Regions from separate parts of the Martelella soudanensis genome, predicted to be linked through region 1. Evidence: predicted binding sites of a transcription regulator. Region 1 holds the regulator's gene; the other holds the start of a gene.
What was found. The regulator PhoB, encoded in region 1, activates phosphate uptake and scavenging genes when phosphate is short. The targets are predictions, from matches to a motif close to TGTCATNNANCTGTCAT.
Positions count from the first base shown of each region.

Region 1 (4,970 bases):
GCGAGATTACGCGCTTTTCCGCCTCGCGCATCAGCAGCGCCTCATAGGTCGACCCGCAGGGCTCCGGGATCAGGCTGATCGCGCCGAAATGCATCGCGCTGCAATCATCGCCGATCACCGGCAGGTCGTCCTCGGTGATCATCCGGCCGGCGGTGTTCTCGTCGTAGAAGGCGTAGCTTGCCGAGCCGTTCACCAGCTTGACGAAGGCGAGCGTGGTCGGCCGGTCGGAGGTTGCGACATAGGAATGGTCGACCTTCGAGGCGTCGAGCTTGTCACGAATGATATCGCCCATCAGGTCCGATGAAAGGCCGGAGAAGAAGCCGGTCGGCCGGCCGAGCCGGGCAAGGGCCACCGCCGTGTTGCAGACCGCGCCGCCGGCATAGGGCGAGAACGCCGGCTCGCCGCCGGTGGTCTCACGGGGCAGCATGTCGATAAGGGCTTCGCCGCAGCACAGGATCATGGTCTTCTCCCAATTTGTTCTTTTCGCGTCCGGGCCGGGTCAGACGGGCAACACGTCAACGCCGCCGCGCGCCTTTGACCAGGCCATCGGCCGATCGAGGAAATCGGCGACGGAATCGAGCGTTTTCGCATCGAACCGCTTTTTCTCGCGCGCCACCGCCAGCACGTTCCGCCAGGTCGCGATGTAATGGAGGTCAACGCCGCCACTCTCGAATCGTTTCCCGGCTTCGGTGAAAATATCGTAGTAGAACAGTGCCATGCCATGCTTCACGATACCGCCGGCATCGCGGATCGCATTGATGAAGTTGAACATCGAGCCGCCCGCCGTGGTCAGGTCCTCGATCACCAGCACCCTCGCGCCCTCGTTCATATGGCCCTCGATCTGGGCGTTCTTGCCGTAGCCCTTCGGCTTCTTGCGGCAATAGATCATCGGCAGGTCGAGACGGTCGGCGAGGAAGGCGGCAAAGGGAATGCCCGCGGTCTCGCCGCCGGCCACGCAGTCGAACTGTTCGAAGCCGGCCTCGCTCATGATCTTTGCGGCGGCGAAATCCATCAGGGTGGAGCGGATTCGGGGAAAGGAAATCAGCCGACGGCAGTCGATATAGACCGGGCTCACCAGACCGGAGGAAAGCTTGTAGGGCTCATCGGGGGAAAAATGCACCGCCTCGATCTCCCACAGCATGCGGGCCATCAGATCGGCCATCACCACCGGCTCGGTAAAACTCGCGCTCGTCATCATCATCCCTTTCGTCTGACGGTTCTGTCCGTGCCCTGTTCGGAGGGAAAAATCAATCGCTGGTGCAGGAAAGGACAGTGCTTTGGTGGTCTGAGGATAAAGAAACGATGAGGTATCGCAATGACGGTGGGCGGTATTAACGGAATTTCCGAAGGCGAGGCGCCGATGAAGCGCATCGGCATCGCAGTCTTCCACCCCCTCGCCCCGCAGGGGAGAGGGTGGCGCGAATGCGCCCGGTGAGGGGAGGGTCTTGCAACTTTCCGTGGCCGGACAGGGGGTGAAAACCAGTGCCGCGAGCGTTTCAACCACGGTGATGCAGCTTGCCCTCATCCGGCCTACGGCCACCTTCTCCCCAAGGGGAGAAGGGGACGACTGAGAGGCCCCTCACACTTCCATCGAATAGCCCGCGCCGCGCACGGTGCGGATCACGTCCGGCATCTGCGAGAAGTTGAGCGCCTTTCTGAGACGGCCGACATGGACGTCGACGGTGCGCTCGTCGACATAGATGTCGTGGCCCCAGACGCCGTCGAGAAGCTGGGAGCGGGAAAATACCCGGCCCGGCGAGGTCATCAGGAATTCCAGAAGCCGGAACTCGGTCGGCCCGAGCCGCACTTCCTTGGCCTTGCGGTGGACGCGGTGGGTCTCGCGGTCCAGCTCGATATCGCCGCATTTGAGCACGCTGGACAGCACTTCCGGCCGGGCCCGGCGCAGGATCGCCCTGACCCGGGCCATCAGCTCCGGGGTCGAGAACGGCTTGACGACATAGTCGTCGGCGCCGATCGCAAGGCCGCGCACCCGCTCGCTCTCCTCGCCGCGCGCCGTCAGCATGATGATCGGCAACCGCTCGGTCTCGGGCCGCATGCGCAGGCGCCGGCAAAGCTCGATGCCGGAAACGCCGGGCAGCATCCAGTCGAGCAGCAGAAGGTCCGGCACCCGCTCCTGCAGCCTGATCTCGGCCTCGTCGCCGCGCGAGATCGTCTCGACCTCGTAGCCTTCGGATTCGAGGTTGTAGCGCAGCAGGACGCTCAGCGCTTCTTCATCTTCGACAACTGCGATCTTCGGAACCATCTCGTGCCTCTGTCAAATGGTTTCAGGACTTGCTCTCGCCGGAGCCGACCGAGGGCGACATGTCGTCCTTCGGGCGTTCTCCCTGCGGCTGCGAGCCGGTGGCGATGTAGTAGATCATCTCGGCGATGTTGGTCGCATGGTCGCCGATGCGCTCGATATTCTTGGCGCAGAACAGAAGATGCGTGCAGGTGGTGATGTTGCGCGGATCTTCCATCATGTAGGTCAAAAGCTCGCGGAACAGCGAGGTGTAGATCGCGTCGATCTCCTCGTCGCGCTCGCGGATCGAATTGGCCTTGTCGGCCTGGCGCGAGGTGTAGGCGTCGAGCACTTCCTTGAGCTGCAACAGCGCCAGTTCCGACAGGTGCTCGATGCCGTGGGCGAGCTTGCGCGGCACGCCGGTGCCCTGCACCGAGATCACCCGCTTGGCGGTGTTCTTGGCCATGTCGCCGACGCGCTCGAGATCGGCTGCGATCCGGATCGCGCCCATGATTTCGCGCAGGTCCGTTGCCACCGGCTGGCGTCTGGCGATGGTGACGATCGCCTTTTCGCCGACCTCGCGTTCGGCCTCGTCAAGCGCCAGATCCTCGGCAATCACCTTTTCGGCGAGCTCGGTATCGGTGTTGACCAGCGCCACGACGGATTGCGAGACCATTTCCTCCGCCATGCCGCCCATTTCGGAAATCCGGCGCTGGAGGTATTTCAGCTCGTCGTCGAACGCCGATATGATATGCGAGTGTGCCATCTCTGTTTCTCCTGAGAGCCTGTCCGCGTTTCGTTGAATCGCGAACACGCTCTAACCTCTTGTTTTACCGCGCGTCCGGACGGAAAACCGGTGTCCACTTTTCCTGGACGCGCTCTAACCGAACCGGCCCATGATATAATCCTGGGTGCGGCTGTCGGTGGGATTGGTGAAAATCGTGTCGGTGTCGTCCTCCTCGACCATGTAGCCGAGATGGAACATGGCCGTGCGCTCTGAAACGCGGGCGGCCTGCTGCATCGAATGGGTCACCATCACGATGGTGTAGTTCTGTTTCAGCTCGCTGATCAGTTCTTCCACGCGGGCGGTCGCGATCGGGTCGAGCGCCGAGCACGGCTCGTCCATCAGGATCACCTCGGGGCTGACGGCGATCGCGCGCGCGATACAGAGCCGCTGCTGCTGGCCGCCCGAAAGGCTGGTGCCGGGCTCCTGCAGGCGGTCCTTGACCTCGTTGAACAGGCCGGCCTTCTGCAGGCTGGTTTCCACGATCCGGTCGAAATCGGCGCGGTGGCGGGCAAGGCCGTGAATGCGCGGGCCGTAGGCGACATTCTCGTAGATCGATTTCGGAAACGGGTTCGGGTTCTGGAACACCATGCCGACGCGGGCGCGCAACTCCACCACGTCGATGCCGGAAGTATAGATATCCTCGCCGTCGAGCGTGATCGCGCCGGTCACCCGGCAATTGTCGATCGTGTCGTTCATGCGGTTCAGCGTGCGCAGAAAGGTCGACTTGCCGCAGCCCGACGGGCCGATCAGCGCGGTCACGGCATTCTGGCGGATATTGAGGTTGACGTCGAACAGCGCCCGCTTCTGGCCGTAATAGACGGAGACATCCTTGCCGGCCATCTTGTAGGTTTGTTCGTTCATATTTGGGCCCATTGTCTTTTTCGCATCAAGGTTCATCTCCGCCTCCTACCAGCGCCGCTCGAAGCGGCGGCGGAGAATGACCGCGGTCAAATTCATCAGGATCAGGAACACCAGCAGCACGATGATCGCCGCCGAGGTGCGCTCGACGAAGGCGCGCTCGGCCTCGCCCGCCCACATGTAGATCTGCACCGGCAGCGCGGTCGAGGGATCGAGCGGGCTTGCCGGATAATCCGCGACGAAGGCGACCATGCCGATCAGCAGCAAGGGCGCTGTCTCGCCGAGCGCGCGGGCAAGGCCGATGATCGTGCCGGTCAGGATGCCGGGCATAGCGAGCGGCAGCACGTGGTGGAACACCGCCTGCATCTTCGAGGCGCCGACGCCGAGCGCTGCCGAGCGGATCGAGGGCGGCACCGCCTTGAGTGCGGCGCGGGTGGCGATAATGATCGTCGGCAGCGTCATCAGCGTCAGCACAAGGCCGCCGACGAGGGCCGCCGAGCGCGGCAGGCCGAGGAAGCCGATGAACAGCGCCACGCCCAGAAGTCCGAAGACGATCGACGGCACGGCGGCGAGATTGTTGATATTGACCTCGATGACATCGGTGAACCGGTTCTTCGGCGCGAATTCCTCGAGATAGATCGCGGATGCCACGCCGAGCGGCAGCGACAACACCAGCACGATGCCCATCATGTAGAGCGTGCCGACGAAGGCGACGCCGATGCCCGCCGATTCCGGACGCGAGGAGGCGCCATGGGTGAAGAAGCCGGTGTTGAAGCTTTTGTGCAGCCGGCCCTCGGCCTTCAACTCCGCCATCCATGCGGCCTGCTGGTCGGAGACGCGACGGCTGGCTTCCGGCATCGACAGGTCGATCTGGCCCTTGTTGGCGGAATCGATATCGGCGGCGGCAAGCAGCTTCACGTCGACGGTCTTGCCGATCACCGACGGGTCGTCCATCACCACGTCACGCAGGTCGACGCGGGCCGAGCGCGAGACAAGCCGCATCGCCGCGCGCATTTCGGCGTCATTGGCGGGGTCGAGACCGAGCGTTTTCGCCAGCGCGTCCCCGACCAGAACCGGATAGTTTGC
Region 1 covers NZ_CP054861.1:1,373,476-1,378,445, forward strand. The annotation lists gene HQ843_RS06635 (carbohydrate kinase family protein) at 1-460, opposite strand, end outside; gene HQ843_RS06640 (orotate phosphoribosyltransferase) at 500-1,195, opposite strand; gene phoB (phosphate regulon transcriptional regulator PhoB) at 1,580-2,263, opposite strand; gene phoU (phosphate signaling complex protein PhoU) at 2,286-3,005, opposite strand; gene pstB (phosphate ABC transporter ATP-binding protein PstB) at 3,120-3,923, opposite strand; gene pstA (phosphate ABC transporter permease PstA) at 3,933-4,970, opposite strand, start outside.

Region 2 (4,970 bases), 1.8 Mb from region 1:
CATAAAGGAGCCGGAACCTCTCGCCCGCCGCGCCGAAACGCTCGATCAGGTCTTCGCGGATGGCAGCGTGAACCTCGGCCACCTGCTCCGGTCCCGGCGTCTGCCCGGTCCCGATCGCCCAGATCGGTTCATAGGCGATGATGGTGTTGTCGGCCGTGGCATCGTCGGGCATCGATTGAAACAGCTGCGTCTTCAACACCTCCATGGTGCGGCCGGCGGCGTGCTCCTCGCGGCTTTCGCCGATGCACACGATCGCCGTCAGTCCCTGGTCATAGGCGGCGCGCGCCTTGGTGGAGACGGTGTGATTGCTTTCATGATGTTCGGCGCGCCGTTCCGAATGGCCGACGATGACATGGCTGGCAAGGCAATCCTTGATCATCTCGGCCGAGATATCGCCGGTATGCGCCCCGGACCGCGCCTTTTCGTGGCAGTCCTGGCCGCCGATCATCAGGCTGGTATCCGCCGTCAGCGTTGTCGCGACGTAAAGCAGCGTCGCCGGCGGGCAGATCAGCGCATCGACCCTGTCGGCAAGTCCGCCGCTCACCCCTTCGGCGATGGCCCGGATCTGATCGAGCGAGGCGCGGGTACCGTTCATCTTCCAGTTACCGGCGACCATGGGGCGTATTGCGGCAGTCATCTTCGTCTCTCTCCCGTTCATTGCTTTGTGGCCGGGCTTACCGGCGCGGTTCTTCCGTTTTCTTCCGTTTCACGCCCGCCGTCAAAGGGCGTTTTACATTCTGCCGTTTGACAGAAAGCATAATCGCGGCTTTATAAGGCGCCTCAAGCTATCCACACCCTTTCCACGGCAATTTGGCACGCCATCGCTTCGCGGCCAAAACTTTGCCAGAATAGCAGGGTGATTCGCCGCAACGCGCCGGCAACAGCGCAAATCGATCTTTACAGGCTGCCCGACCCCATGGACAACAGCAAAGACCTCTTCGCCGATCTTGGCGGCAGCAAGGCCGAAACCGATACGACCGAGCCCGCACGCGTGAGCGCGGGCAAGCCCAGGAAATCCGCCCCGGCTTCCGTTGAGAGCGCTGACTACGGCGCGTCCTCGATCCGCGTGCTCGAAGGGCTGGAGCCGGTGCGCATGCGTCCGGGCATGTATATCGGCGGCACCGACGAGAAGGCACTGCATCACCTGTTTGCCGAGGTGATCGACAATTCCATGGACGAGGCGGTGGCCGGACACGCCGATTTCATCGACGTCCATCTCGATACCGAAGGCTTCCTGACGGTGACCGACAACGGTCGCGGCATTCCGGTCGAAAACCATCCGCAAATGCCCGGCAAATCGACGCTGGAAGTGATCATGACCAAGCTGCATGCCGGCGGCAAGTTCGACGGCAAGGCCTACGAGACCTCCGGCGGCCTGCACGGCGTCGGCGTCTCGGTCGTCAACGCGCTGTCCGATCTGCTGGAGGTCGAGATTGCCCGCGATCGGCGGCTCTATCGGCTTTCGTTCTCGCGCGGCGTGCCGTTGGGCGAGCTTGAGGATTGCGGGCCGACGCAGAACCGGCGCGGGACCCGGATCCGGTTCCATCCCGATGCCGAAATATTCGGACCCCGGGCAAAGTTCGATCCGGCCCGCCTCTTCCGCATGGCGCGCTCCAAGGCCTATCTGTTCGGCGGCGTCAAGATCCGCTGGTCCTGCGATCCCTCGCTGGTGGAGGGCAAGGAGGACCTGCCGGAAAAGGCCGAGTTCCATTTCCCCGGCGGACTGAAGGATTACCTCGCCGCGACCATCGGCAAGGACTTCACCGTCACCCGCGAAATCTTTGCCGGAAAGAACGAGAAGACCGGCGGCCACGGCGCGGTTGAATGGGCGGTCGCCTGGTATGGCGGCGACCCGAACGTCCATTCCTACTGCAACACCATTCCGACGCCGGAGGGCGGCACCCATGAGGCCGGCCTGCGTCAGGCGCTGATGCGCGGGCTGAAAAACTATGCCGAGATGATCGGCAACAAGCGCGGCGCGCAGATCACCACCGACGACGTGATGATTTCGGCCGTCGGCATGCTGTCGGTGTTCATCCGCGAGCCGGAATTCGTCGGCCAGACCAAGGACCGGCTCGCCACCGGAGAGGCCCAGAGGATCGTCGAAAACGCCTTGCGCGACCCCTTCGACCTCTATCTTTCGGCCAATCCCGCGGAAGCCGAGAAGCTGCTCGACTGGGTGGTCGAGCGTTCCGAGGAACGGCTGCGCCGGCGCAAGGAGCGCGAGGTCAACCGCAAGTCCGCGGTCAAGAAACTGCGCCTGCCGGGCAAGCTCGCCGACTGTTCGCAAAACACCGCCGCAGGTGCTGAACTGTTTCTGGTCGAGGGCGATTCCGCCGGCGGCTCGGCCAAGCAGGCGCGCAACCGCTCCAACCAGGCAATCCTGCCGCTTCGTGGCAAGATCCTGAACGTGGCCAGCGCCGGACGCGACAAGTTCACCTCCAACCAGTTGCTTGCCGATCTGATCCAGGCGCTCGGCTGCGGCACGCGCACAAAATACCGCGAGGAAGATCTGCGCTACGAGCGCATCGTGATCATGACCGATGCGGACGTCGACGGCGCCCATATCGCCTCGCTGCTGATCACCTTCTTCTACACCGAGATGCCGGAATTGATCCGGCAGGGCCATTTATTCCTCGCCGTGCCGCCGCTCTACAAGCTTTCCCAGGGCGGCAAGACGGCCTACGCCCGCGATGACGCCCATCGCGAGGAACTGATGAAGTCGGTGTTCAACGGCCGCGGCAAGGTCGAAGTCAGCCGGTTCAAGGGCCTTGGCGAGATGCTGCCCGCCCAGCTCAAGGAAACCACCATGGACCCGAAGAAGCGTACGCTGCTCCGGGTCGATATCGACGATGTCGATTTCGAAGGCACCAAGACCGCCGTGGAGGACCTGATGGGCACCAAGGCGGAAGCCCGCTTCCGCTTCATTCAGGAAAACGCGGCCTTCGCCGAAAATCTGGATATCTGATCAGCAGCCCCGGCCCCGGCACGTTGTCGCTGGGGCCGGGTGTCATACGCCTGATAACGACTGAGGGCACTACCTCAATGACGGTCGACTCCCGCCGTCTGACACGAGGTGCTGCCATGAAATTTCTGCTTTCCGCCACTGCCCTTATCGCCCTGCTCGCAACCGGCGCTGATGCCGCCGATCCCGGCAGGACCATTGCCGTCGATTGCCCGATCAACAATTGCGAAGACGCGATCAGCCTCACCTTCGCCGGTGAATTCGCGATCGAGACCGGGACCACGATCGACGGCGTCGAAATCGGCGGCATTTCCGGGATCGATTACGATGCCGGGACCGGCCACTACATCGCGATTTCCGACGACCGTTCGCAAAAGGCGCCCGCCCGGTTCTACGAACTCGACATCAAGGCCGGGTCCGGCGGCATCGATCATGTCTCGGTCGTGAGAACCGTCACGCTGAAGGACAAGGACGGATCGGTCTTCGCGGAAAAGACCGTCGATCCGGAGCAGATCCGCCTGTTCGGCGACAACCTGATCTGGTCCAGCGAAGGCGACGGCAAGGCGATGATCGCCCCGTTCGTTCGCATCACCTCCGCAAATGGCGATTTCGTGCGCGCATTCACCCTGCCGGAAGGCTTTGCGCCGAGCGAGGACCATGCGACCGGCATCCGCAACAACAACGCTTTCGAAAGCATCGCGCTGCTGCCCGAAGGCGACGTGCTCGTCGCCAATGAGGCAGCGCTCTATCAGGACGGCCCCGCCTCCACGCTGACCACCGCAAGCCCCGCCCGGATCGTGCGCTATGATACCGAAAGCGGCGAACCGACGGCGCAGTACATCTACATGATCGACCCGATCCCCCACGCACCGGTCGATGGCGGCGAGTGGAACGATAACGGTCTTTCCGACATGATGCCGCTCGACGACACCCGGCTTCTGGTCTCCGAACGCAGCTTCGCCCAGAACCGAGGCTTCACCATCCGGATATTCCTGATCGATCTCGACGGCGCGACCGATGTTTCGGCCATCGCCTCGCTTAGGGATAGCGAAGAAGCCATCGTCCCGGTCGCCAAATCCCTTATCCTCGACCTCGGAGCCATCGGCCTTCAGCCCGACAATATCGAGGCGATGACGATCGGCAGGACCGAAGACGGCGCGCCGCTCCTGTTGCTTGCCTCCGACAACAATTTCAATGCCGAGCAGAAGACCCAGTTCCTGGCCTTCACAATCGAGAACCTGCCGGGCGTCGGCCGCTGAAATAACGCAAGATAAACCGTTGAAGCAGGTCCGTATTTTCCGTGAAAGGCGGACCTGCTATCGCGCGGGAGACAAGCGAGCGATCGCAGACCGCCACCCCCTCATCCAAGGCATCCGAAAGCGATTATTAAGGTTAATAATATGCATAAGAAACAGTTGGTTATAACGGATATCCGATCCATGATATCAGCAACTTAAACCAGTTTCTCCACACACACCGGGAATGGGCCGGCTACAGCGCTTGTCTGGCATGGCAACCCTCTCTATAGTCACCTCCCGACGAAAAAGAAAAGACCTGTGAAACAATGACTTCGCGCCGGAACTTCATCATTGCATCGGCCCTCGGGCTTGCCGGCGCCACAGGTATCGCCCGGGCGCAGACCCGGCCGGGAACCGTGACGCAGAACATGCCGGGCATCGCGCTGGATCAGGCGGCGGAACCTCAGCCCCGCGATGGCTTTGCCCTGGCGCTCGGCGGCGGCGCGGCCAAGGCCTTTGCCCACATTCCCTATCTCCAGAGCCTCGATGAACTCGGCATCAGACCGAAGCAGATGACCGGCACATCGATGGGTTCGATCATCGGCGCGCTCTATGCCGCAGGGATGAGCGGCAGCGAGATCCGGGAATATGGCGTCGAACTGCTGACCCGGCGTCAGTCGCTGCTGAAGCGCCTGCTGATCGACACCGGCGAAACCTGGGGCTCGCTGTTCAATCTGTTCCGGCCCGCCGTGATCGAGCCCGAAATC
Region 2 covers NZ_CP054861.1:3,140,715-3,145,684, reverse strand. The annotation lists gene tpiA (triose-phosphate isomerase) at 1-637, opposite strand, end outside; gene parE (DNA topoisomerase IV subunit B) at 917-2,968, shown strand; gene HQ843_RS14940 (esterase-like activity of phytase family protein) at 3,085-4,224, shown strand; gene HQ843_RS14935 (patatin-like phospholipase family protein) at 4,530-4,970, shown strand, end outside.
Region 2: the regulator PhoB is predicted to act here: its motif matches at 3,009-3,025, upstream of HQ843_RS14940 (esterase-like activity of phytase family protein).